DNA from 2 places in the Stenotrophomonas sp. a6 genome. Region 2 is predicted to be linked to the other one. Evidence: riboswitches for the same ligand, from Rfam matches in the RefSeq annotation. Region 2 holds a riboswitch; the other holds the start of a gene.

Region 1 (4,207 bases), 680 kb from region 2:
CATCGCCGGCAGCCACGCCCGAGGTCCCTGCCAACCGCGCCTGGACCGCCTGCAGCAACCGCTGTCCGTAGGCGGCCTGCCCGCGCGGCAGCCAGACCAGCTCGGCGCTGGAGGGCGCCTTCAGGTGCACCGCATCACCGGCCTGCGCCACCTCCAGCAGCGCCAGCGTGCGCGGTGGGTCGACCATGGCCGCCAGTTCCTCGAGGATGCCGGCCACCGCAGGCAACGCGGTTTCATCGGCCACCAGCAGCACCTGGCCGACACCGGCCGGTGGCTTCCACTCCCAGCCCTCGCTGCTCCCGGCACAGTCGGCGTCCGGGGCCAGCAGCACCACGCGGTCGCCAGGGCGGGCGTGCATGGCCCAGCGCGAGGCGGGGCCGGTTTCGCCATGGATGACGAAATCGACGTCGACCTCGCCCTGCTCGGCGCGCAACTGGCGGATGGTGTAGGTACGCATCGGCGGGCGCTTGTCATCCGGCAGGGCCCGGTAGCGTGGGTACCAGTCTTCACCGCTGGGGACCTGCGGCACCTCCTGGCCGGGCAAGGGGAAGAACACCTTGATGCGCTGGTCAGGGCCTTCGGTCTTCATCCGCGCCACGTCGGCACCGGTGAACACCATGCGGTCCAGGGAAGGGGAAAGAACGCGGCGCTCCTTCAGCGCCACCTCGAACAGGCGGTAGGTCTGCTGCGCAGCCATGGGGAACCTCATGCAACGACATCGGATTGGCTGGCTGTCGTGCATCCACGCACCGGCTGGCTGGAGTGCCCAGCCTAGTCCGGTCGTTCCTCTTCGCAAGCGTTGCGGGCAAAGCGGCCGGCCCTACCCCTGCGCGCTGCTCAATGGCCCGTGCAGGCCGCCTGTGCCGCGCGTTCACGCTGGTGTTCCCAGTACCAGAACACGAAGCCGGCGGCGAAGAACGCGGCCTGCCCCAGCGCCAGGTGCAGCGGGCTGGCGCTGAGCAGCGGCGACACCACGCCGGCCACCACCGTGCTGATCATCAGTTGCACGAAGGCCTGCAGCGACGAGGCCAGGCCGCGCTGGTGCGGGTACATGTCCAGCACCGCCAGCGCCAGGATCGGGAAGATCAATGCCATGCCCATGCCGCCCAGGAAGATCGGCAGCACCGCCCACGGCAGCACGAACTGCGGCGACAGCGCCACGTAGCCGACATTCAGCAGCACCGACAGCGCACACAGGCCGAAACCAATGGACACCTGGCGGGTGGGCGTGGTGTGCCCGGCCATGCGCCCGGACAGGAACGAGCCGGTGGTCATGCCGCCGATGGTGGGGATGAACAGCCAGGCAAAACCACCCTCGCCCAGATGCAGGTGCTGCATCACGAACACCGGCGCCGAGGAGATGTACAGGAAAATGCCGCCGAAACCGATGCTGCCGGCCAGCGCCAGGCGCAGGAACCGCGGGTTGAAACCGATGCGCACGTAATCACGCAGCAGCACGCGCGGCGACAACGGCACCCGTGCCTCCACCGGATGGGTTTCCGGCAGGTAGCGTGCAGTGGCCGCCAGCAGGAGCAGCGCAAACACCACCAGGAACCAGAAAATCAGTGGCCAGCCGGCGCCGCTGAGCAGGATCCAGCCGCCGATGATCGGTGCGATGGCCGGAGCGATGCCGAACAGCATCGACACCTGGCTCATCAGGCGCTGCGCGTCGTGGCCGTGGTACAGGTCGCGGATCACCGCGCGGCCGACGATCATGCCGACGCCCGCTGACAGGCCCTGCAGCGCGCGGAACGCCAGCAGCGTGGTCAGGTCGGTGGACAGCGCGCAGCCGACCGAAGCGCCGACGAACACCACCAGGCCACCGAGGATCACCCGCTTGCGGCCCCAGGCATCGGACAGCGGGCCGTGCGCAAGGCTCATCAGGCCGTAGAACAGCAGGTACACGCTGATGGTCTGCTGCACCGCCACCTCGTCCACCGCCAGGCGCTGGGCCAGCTGCGGGAACGCGGGGAAGATGGTGTCGATCGAGAACGGACCGAACATGGCCAGGCCGGCGAGCAGCAGGGCCATGCGGCGGGTGGAGGGAGCAACAGCGGCGGTCATGGGAAAGGCGTCCGGCAGGGCCATGCGCGGCACGCACGGCGGGCGCCGGTCCCCTGCAGCAGGGACGGCGCCAGATGAATTCGGGTATCCGCCCATCATAGGTGGGGAATGCGCCTGATGCCATGCAGCAGTGCACAAAACGCACGGACGGGCCATCGGCCATTCAGGCGCGGCCGCCAGGTCCGAAGGCGGCCGCCGCGCCCGCAACGGGCTATAATCGGCGGGCAACACGGTGGGAGAAGCGGAACACCGCTGCCGAAGGCGCAACGCCCGTAATCGCTCAGGCCCGATACCACCCGTAACACAACTCTGGAGAGACCGGTTCGATCCGGCGCCGAAGGGGCACGAAGCTGCGGTCCGCCGCGCTTTTAAACTCTCAGGCAAAAGGACAGAGGGGCGCCCCGCAGACCGCCGACCGGCGGCTTGTGCCCGTGCGTGTGCCCTTTCCTGACGGATCCTTCGCCATGTCCCAGAACACCCCTTCCCTGCGTGAGCTCGAGCACCACAACGCGTTCGTCGAGCGCCACATCGGCCCCAACGACGCCGAGATCGCGCAGATGCTCGACGTCGTCGGCCACGCGTCGCTGGATGCGATGACCGACGCCATCGTGCCGGCCAAGATCAAGTCGCCGGCACCGCTGGCACTGCCGGAGTCGATGACCGAAGTGCAGGCACTGGCGAAGATCCGTGCGATCGCCGACAAGAACACCGTGCTGCGCAGCTTCATCGGCCAGGGTTACTACGGTACCCACACGCCGAACGTGATCCTGCGCAACATCCTGGAAAACCCGGCGTGGTACACCGCCTACACCCCGTACCAGGCGGAAATCTCGCAGGGCCGCATGGAAGCGCTGATCAACTTCCAGACCCTGTGCGCCGACCTGACCGGCATGGAAATCGCCAACGCCTCGCTGCTGGACGAAGCCACCGCCGCCGCCGAAGCGATGACCCTGGCCAAGCGTTCGGCCAAGTCGAAGTCGGACACCTTCTTCGTGCACGACGCCGTGCACCCGCAGACCCTGGAACTGCTGCGTACCCGCGCCGAGCCCATGGGCATCGTGCTGCGCGTCGGCACCCCGGCCGAAGCACTGGAAGCGGAAGCGTTCGGCCTGCTGCTGCAGTATCCGGACACCTTCGGCCAGGTCGGCGACTACAAGGCGCTGGTCGATGCCGTGCACGCACGCGGCGGCCTGGTGGCCGTGGCCACCGACCTGCTGGCCCTGACCCTGCTGGCTGCCCCGGGCGAATGGGGCGCGGACATCGTGGTCGGCAACAGCCAGCGTTTCGGCGTGCCGTTCGGCTTCGGTGGCCCGCACGCCGCCTTCATGGCCTGCCGTGACGCCTACAAGCGCTCGATGCCGGGCCGCCTGATCGGCGTTTCGATCGATGCCCAGGGCAACCCGGCCTACCGCCTGACCCTGCAGACCCGCGAACAGCACATCCGCCGCGAGAAGGCCACCTCCAACATCTGTACCGCGCAGGTGCTGCTGGCGGTGATGGCCTCGATGTACGCCGTTTACCACGGCCCGGAAGGCCTGACCCGCATTGCCCGCCGCACGCACCGCCTGGCCTCGATCCTGGCCGCAGCGCTGCGCAATGCCGGCGTGCAGGTCGGTGGCGACTTCTTCGACACCCTGCACGTCACCGGCGTGCATGCCGATGAAATCCATGCCAAGGCACGCGCCGCCGGTTACAACCTGCGCGCGATCGACAGCGACTCGGTCGGCATCAGCCTGGACGAGACCACCACCCGCGCCGACATCGTCGCCGTGGCTGCGGTGTTCGGTGCCTCGCTGGACGTCGACGCGCTGGATGCCAGCACCGCCGACGCGCTGCCGGCCGGCCTGCTGCGCCAGTCCGCGTTCCTGACCCACCCGGTGTTCAACACCCACCACAGCGAGCACGAACTGCTGCGTTACCTGCGTTCGCTGGCCGACAAGGACCTGGCGATGGACCGCACGATGATCCCGCTGGGTTCGTGCACCATGAAGCTCAACGCCACCGCCGAGATGATCCCGGTGACCTGGCCGGAGTTCTCGCAGATCCACCCGCTGGTGCCGGCCGACCAGGCGCTGGGCTACAAGGAACTGATCGACACGCTGGAAGCGATGCTGGTCGAATGCACCGGCTACGACGCGGTCAG
Region 2 (4,207 bases):
CGGTGGTGGTTGGCCCATGCTCGATCCACGACCCGAAGGCCGCCATCGAGTACGCCCAGCGCCTGAAGCCGCTGCGTGACGCGCTGGCCGGGGAACTTGAAATCGTGATGCGCGTGTACTTCGAGAAGCCGCGCACCACGGTGGGCTGGAAGGGCCTGATCAACGACCCGGACCTGGATGGCAGCTTCAGGATCGACAAGGGCCTGCGCATCGCCCGTGGCCTGCTGCGCGACATCAACAAGCTCGGCCTGCCGGCCGGTGTCGAGTTCCTCGACGTGATCTCGCCGCAGTACATCGCCGATCTGGTGGCCTGGGGCGCCATTGGTGCGCGCACCACCGAAAGCCAGGTGCACCGCGAACTGGCCTCGGGGCTGTCGTGCCCGGTCGGCTTCAAGAACGGCACCGATGGCAACGTGAAGATCGCCGCCGACGCGGTGGGTGCGGCCTCCAATCCGCATCACTTCCTGTCGGTCACCAAGCAGGGCGGCACCGCCATCGTGTCGACCACTGGCAACCCGGATTGCCATGTGATCCTGCGCGGCGGCAAGCAGCCGAACTACGATGCAGGCAGTATCGCCGAGGCCTGCCAGGCGCTGGCCAAGGCCAAGCTGCCGACGCGCCTGATGATCGACGCCAGCCATGCCAACAGCCTGAAGAACCCGGACAACCAGCCGAAGGTGATCGAGGACATCGCCGTTCAGTTGGAAGACGGTGAACAGCGCATCGTCGGTGTGATGATCGAGAGCCATCTGGTCGGTGGTCGCCAGGAACTGGTGGAAGGCCAACCGCTGGTCTACGGGCAGAGCATCACCGATGGCTGCATCGACTGGGACACCACCGTGACGGTGCTGGAGCGACTGGCCGCGGCCGTGCGCGCCCGTCGCGACGTGAAGGTGTCCGAAGCCGCTTGAGTGCGGCACGTGTGTGGATGGCGGCCAGCGCCTGCGGGGGTGCGGCCGCGATCAGGGCCGGTCGGAGTTGGAGACCGGCCCATCTGCACCGGCGATGCGCCTGGCGCTGCGCATGAGCGACAGCGCCAGGTACATCGCCGGGGTGGTGCGGATTCGGCCGCGCGAACCTCAATGCACTTCGTCGTGGTACACGAACTTCGGCATTTCCCAGCGGTAGTGGATCGCCAGCAGGCGCAGCGCGAAGCCGCCGCCGAGGCAGCACAGGATCGCGGTGGCGTCGGCCACGCCCCAGTGCAGCAGCAACAGGTAGGCCGCGCCGGTCAGCAGCGCGATGATCGCGTACAGCTCCTTCTGGAAGATCAGCGGCACCTCGTTGCAGAGGATGTCGCGCAGCACGCCGCCGAACGCGCCGGTCAGCATGCCGGCGATCAGCACGATCGGCATCGCATGGCCGGCTTCGCGCGCGATCGAGCAGCCGATCAGGGTGAAGGCGATCAGGCCCAGCCCGTCGAGGACCAGGAAGGTGCGGCGGAAGTGGTGCATCCAGCGTGCGACCCAGGTGGCGATCAGCGCCGCGCACACGGTGAAGCCCAGGTACTCGGGATGCTTCACCCAGCCCAGCGGGTAGTGGCCGAGCAGGATGTCGCGCAGTGAACCACCGCCGAGGGCGGTGACGCAGGCGATCATGACCACGCCGAACAGGTCCATGCGGCGGCGGCCGGCAGAAAGTGCGCCGGTCATGGCTTCGGCGGAAATGGCGATCAGGTAGATGATGGACAGCAACATGGGGCAGGCTCCGGGCGCGGTGGGGCCGGCCATGCGCGGACGCCGCCATTGCCTGCGCAATGACGGAATGACGATGACCGGTGCCGCTCCCGCTGTCCTTTTGCCTGAGAGTTCAGCGGCATGGGCCGCGTGCCCCTTCGGCGGATCGTCCCGGGCATGCCCGGTGACCTCTCTCCAGCTCGGCGAGTCGAATGCATGGTTGGTGGGATTCCAGCCCACCGGCCTGAGCGATCATGGGAGCCTGCGCCTTCGGCGGGCGCCAGCGCGGCGCCTCTCTCCTGCATTCGGGCGCCAGTATATCCGCTGCAGTGCAGCACGGCATAATCCGGGCATGGCCCCGTCCCTCCGCCCGTGGTTCCTGTACCTGCTCGAATGTCGCGATGGCAGCTATTACGCCGGCATCAGCACCGACGTGGACGCGCGTTTCGCCGCCCATCAGGCTGGCAAGGGCGCGCGCTACACCCGGGCCCGGCCGCCGCTGCGGGTGCTGGCCGTGCGCGAGTACCCGGACCGGGCCGCCGCCTCGCGGGCCGAATGGCAGCTCAAGCAGCAGCCGCGCGAACGCAAGCTGGCCTGGCTGCAGGCGGTGGATGCTGGGTCCCTGTAGATCCATGGCATACATGGATGCCTCTGTGCCGCCATGCGATGATCGCCCAGCCCTCAGCGCTGGAGACCCGGATGTCCACCGTCGCCCTGTTGTTCGCTCTCTCCGCGTCAACCAGTCCCGCTGCCGACCCGGCCACCCTCGCGGCCATCGAAGCCACCTGCCATGACTACGTCGACGGCCAGCTGGAGGCCGACCCGCAGCGCGTCGCCCGCTCCCTGCACCCGGACCTGGCCAAGCGCGCGGTCCTCGGCGATACGCCCGACGAGCGGCTGGGCCTGCGCCGCATGTCGAAGGAAGAACTGGTCGCGCTGACGAAGCAGGGCGCGCTGAAAACCCCGAAGGATCAATGGGACCGCCGCTGCACGGTGCTGGACGTGACCGGCAATGCCGCCTCGGTGCGATTGGAAACGCCGTGGTTCGTCGATTACTTCCACATGGGGCGCTTCGACCAGCGCTGGGTCATCGTCAACGCGTTGTGGTACCCGAAACCGAAGGCGAAGTGAGCACGATGCGTGCCGCCGGTAAGGCATGGGTCTCCGTCGTCGTACTGGCCGCCGGCATCGCACTGCTGCCTGGCCTGCTGTACCTGCTCGGGCTTGCCCTGGTGGGCGGTTGGCCGAAGCCAGCAGACCGTGCGCCCAGTGGTGTGGCTGCGTGCAGCAGTGAACCGCGAACAGGATTTCAGCCGATGAATCCCTGGAGTTTCGCCGCGCAGTTCTTCGACGACGACGCGATGAAGAAGAAGGTGCCAGAGGTGGAACGGGAGGCGTTCTGGATTGCCCGCCGCCATCTTTGGCGGCAGCCACGGCACGACATGCTGCGCTGGCATCTGAGCAGCACGGCACTGACGATCTGGATTACCCGCAACTGGAGTGCCGCGCAGATTGCCGACACCGCAAGGAAGGAGGACTTCTGCCGCGCATGGTCGAAACGGCGGGCGCCCGGCGGCCCGATGAAGCGGTAGATCCACGCCATGCATGGATGATGTTGACGGAGTCAGAGCCCTTTCCTGCGGAAAGGGATCGGACCGCGTGGCAGCCGGCCAGCGGCGGGCACTACCGCCTCGGTCGCCGGTCTTCCTGGTCATCGCCGAAGATGATGCGTGCGCTGCGCTGGTAGCTCCAGTACGCCACGGCCCAGTTCAGCAGCACCACGATGCGGTTGCGGAAGCCGATCAGGAAGAACACGTGCGCGGCCAGCCAGAACCACCAGGCCAGCACGCCCGACAGCTGCAGCCGCCCCAGGTGCACGATCGCGGCCATGCGACCGATGGTGGCCAGGTTGCCGTAGTCGGCGTACTTGAACGGGCCGGGCTCGGGCTTGCCGTGCAGGCGTGCGCGGATCACCTCGGCCACGTATTTGCCCATCTGCTTGGCAGCGGGTGCCACGCCGGGTACCGGCTTGCCGTCGGCCTGGCTCAGTGCGGCCAGGTCACCGGCCACGAACAGCTCCGGGTGATCGGGCAGGGTCAGGTCCGGTTGCACCGGCACGCGGCCGGCGCGGTCCAGCGGCACGTCCAGCGTGCGCGCCAGCGGTGAAGCGGCCACGCCGGCGGCCCAGACCACGGTGCGGGCCGGTACGAACTGGTCACCGAGCGTGAAGCCCTGGCTGTCGATGTCGCTCACCGGGGTACCGGTCAGCACTTCCACGCCCAGCTTTTCCAGCTGGCGGCGTGCTTTCAGCGAAAGTACTTCCGGGAACGAGGACAGCACGCGCGGGCCGGCCTCGACCAGCCGCACCTTGGCGCTGGCCGGGTCGATGTGGCGGAATTCGTTGCGCAACGTATGCCGCGCGATCTCGGCCAGGGTGCCGGCCAGTTCAACACCGGTGGGACCGCCACCGACCACCGCGAAGCTCAGCCATGCGGCCTTCTTCGCCGGGTCCGGTTCCGCCTCGGCGCGCT

Evidence for each region. Region 2 has a riboswitch for glycine ahead of Q9Q79_RS18165 (trimeric intracellular cation channel family protein). Riboswitches for the same ligand answer to the same signal wherever they lie in the genome.
Region 1: another riboswitch for glycine. It lies ahead of gcvP (aminomethyl-transferring glycine dehydrogenase); the one in region 2 lies ahead of Q9Q79_RS18165 (trimeric intracellular cation channel family protein).

Annotation. Positions count from the first base shown of each region.
Region 1 is NZ_CP133161.1:3,279,619-3,283,825, forward strand. It holds gene Q9Q79_RS15180 (siderophore-interacting protein) at 1-697, opposite strand, end outside; gene Q9Q79_RS15185 (multidrug effflux MFS transporter) at 838-2,064, opposite strand; glycine riboswitch at 2,364-2,466, shown strand; gene gcvP (aminomethyl-transferring glycine dehydrogenase) at 2,529-4,207, shown strand, end outside.
Region 2 is NZ_CP133161.1:3,959,999-3,964,205, reverse strand. It holds gene Q9Q79_RS18170 (3-deoxy-7-phosphoheptulonate synthase) at 1-911, shown strand, start outside; gene Q9Q79_RS18165 (trimeric intracellular cation channel family protein) at 1,080-1,697, opposite strand; glycine riboswitch at 1,782-1,885, opposite strand; glycine riboswitch at 1,899-1,988, opposite strand; gene Q9Q79_RS18160 (GIY-YIG nuclease family protein) at 2,029-2,304, shown strand; gene Q9Q79_RS18155 (nuclear transport factor 2 family protein) at 2,376-2,807, shown strand; gene Q9Q79_RS18150 (hypothetical protein) at 2,813-3,268, shown strand; gene Q9Q79_RS18145 (NAD(P)/FAD-dependent oxidoreductase) at 3,360-4,207, opposite strand, start outside.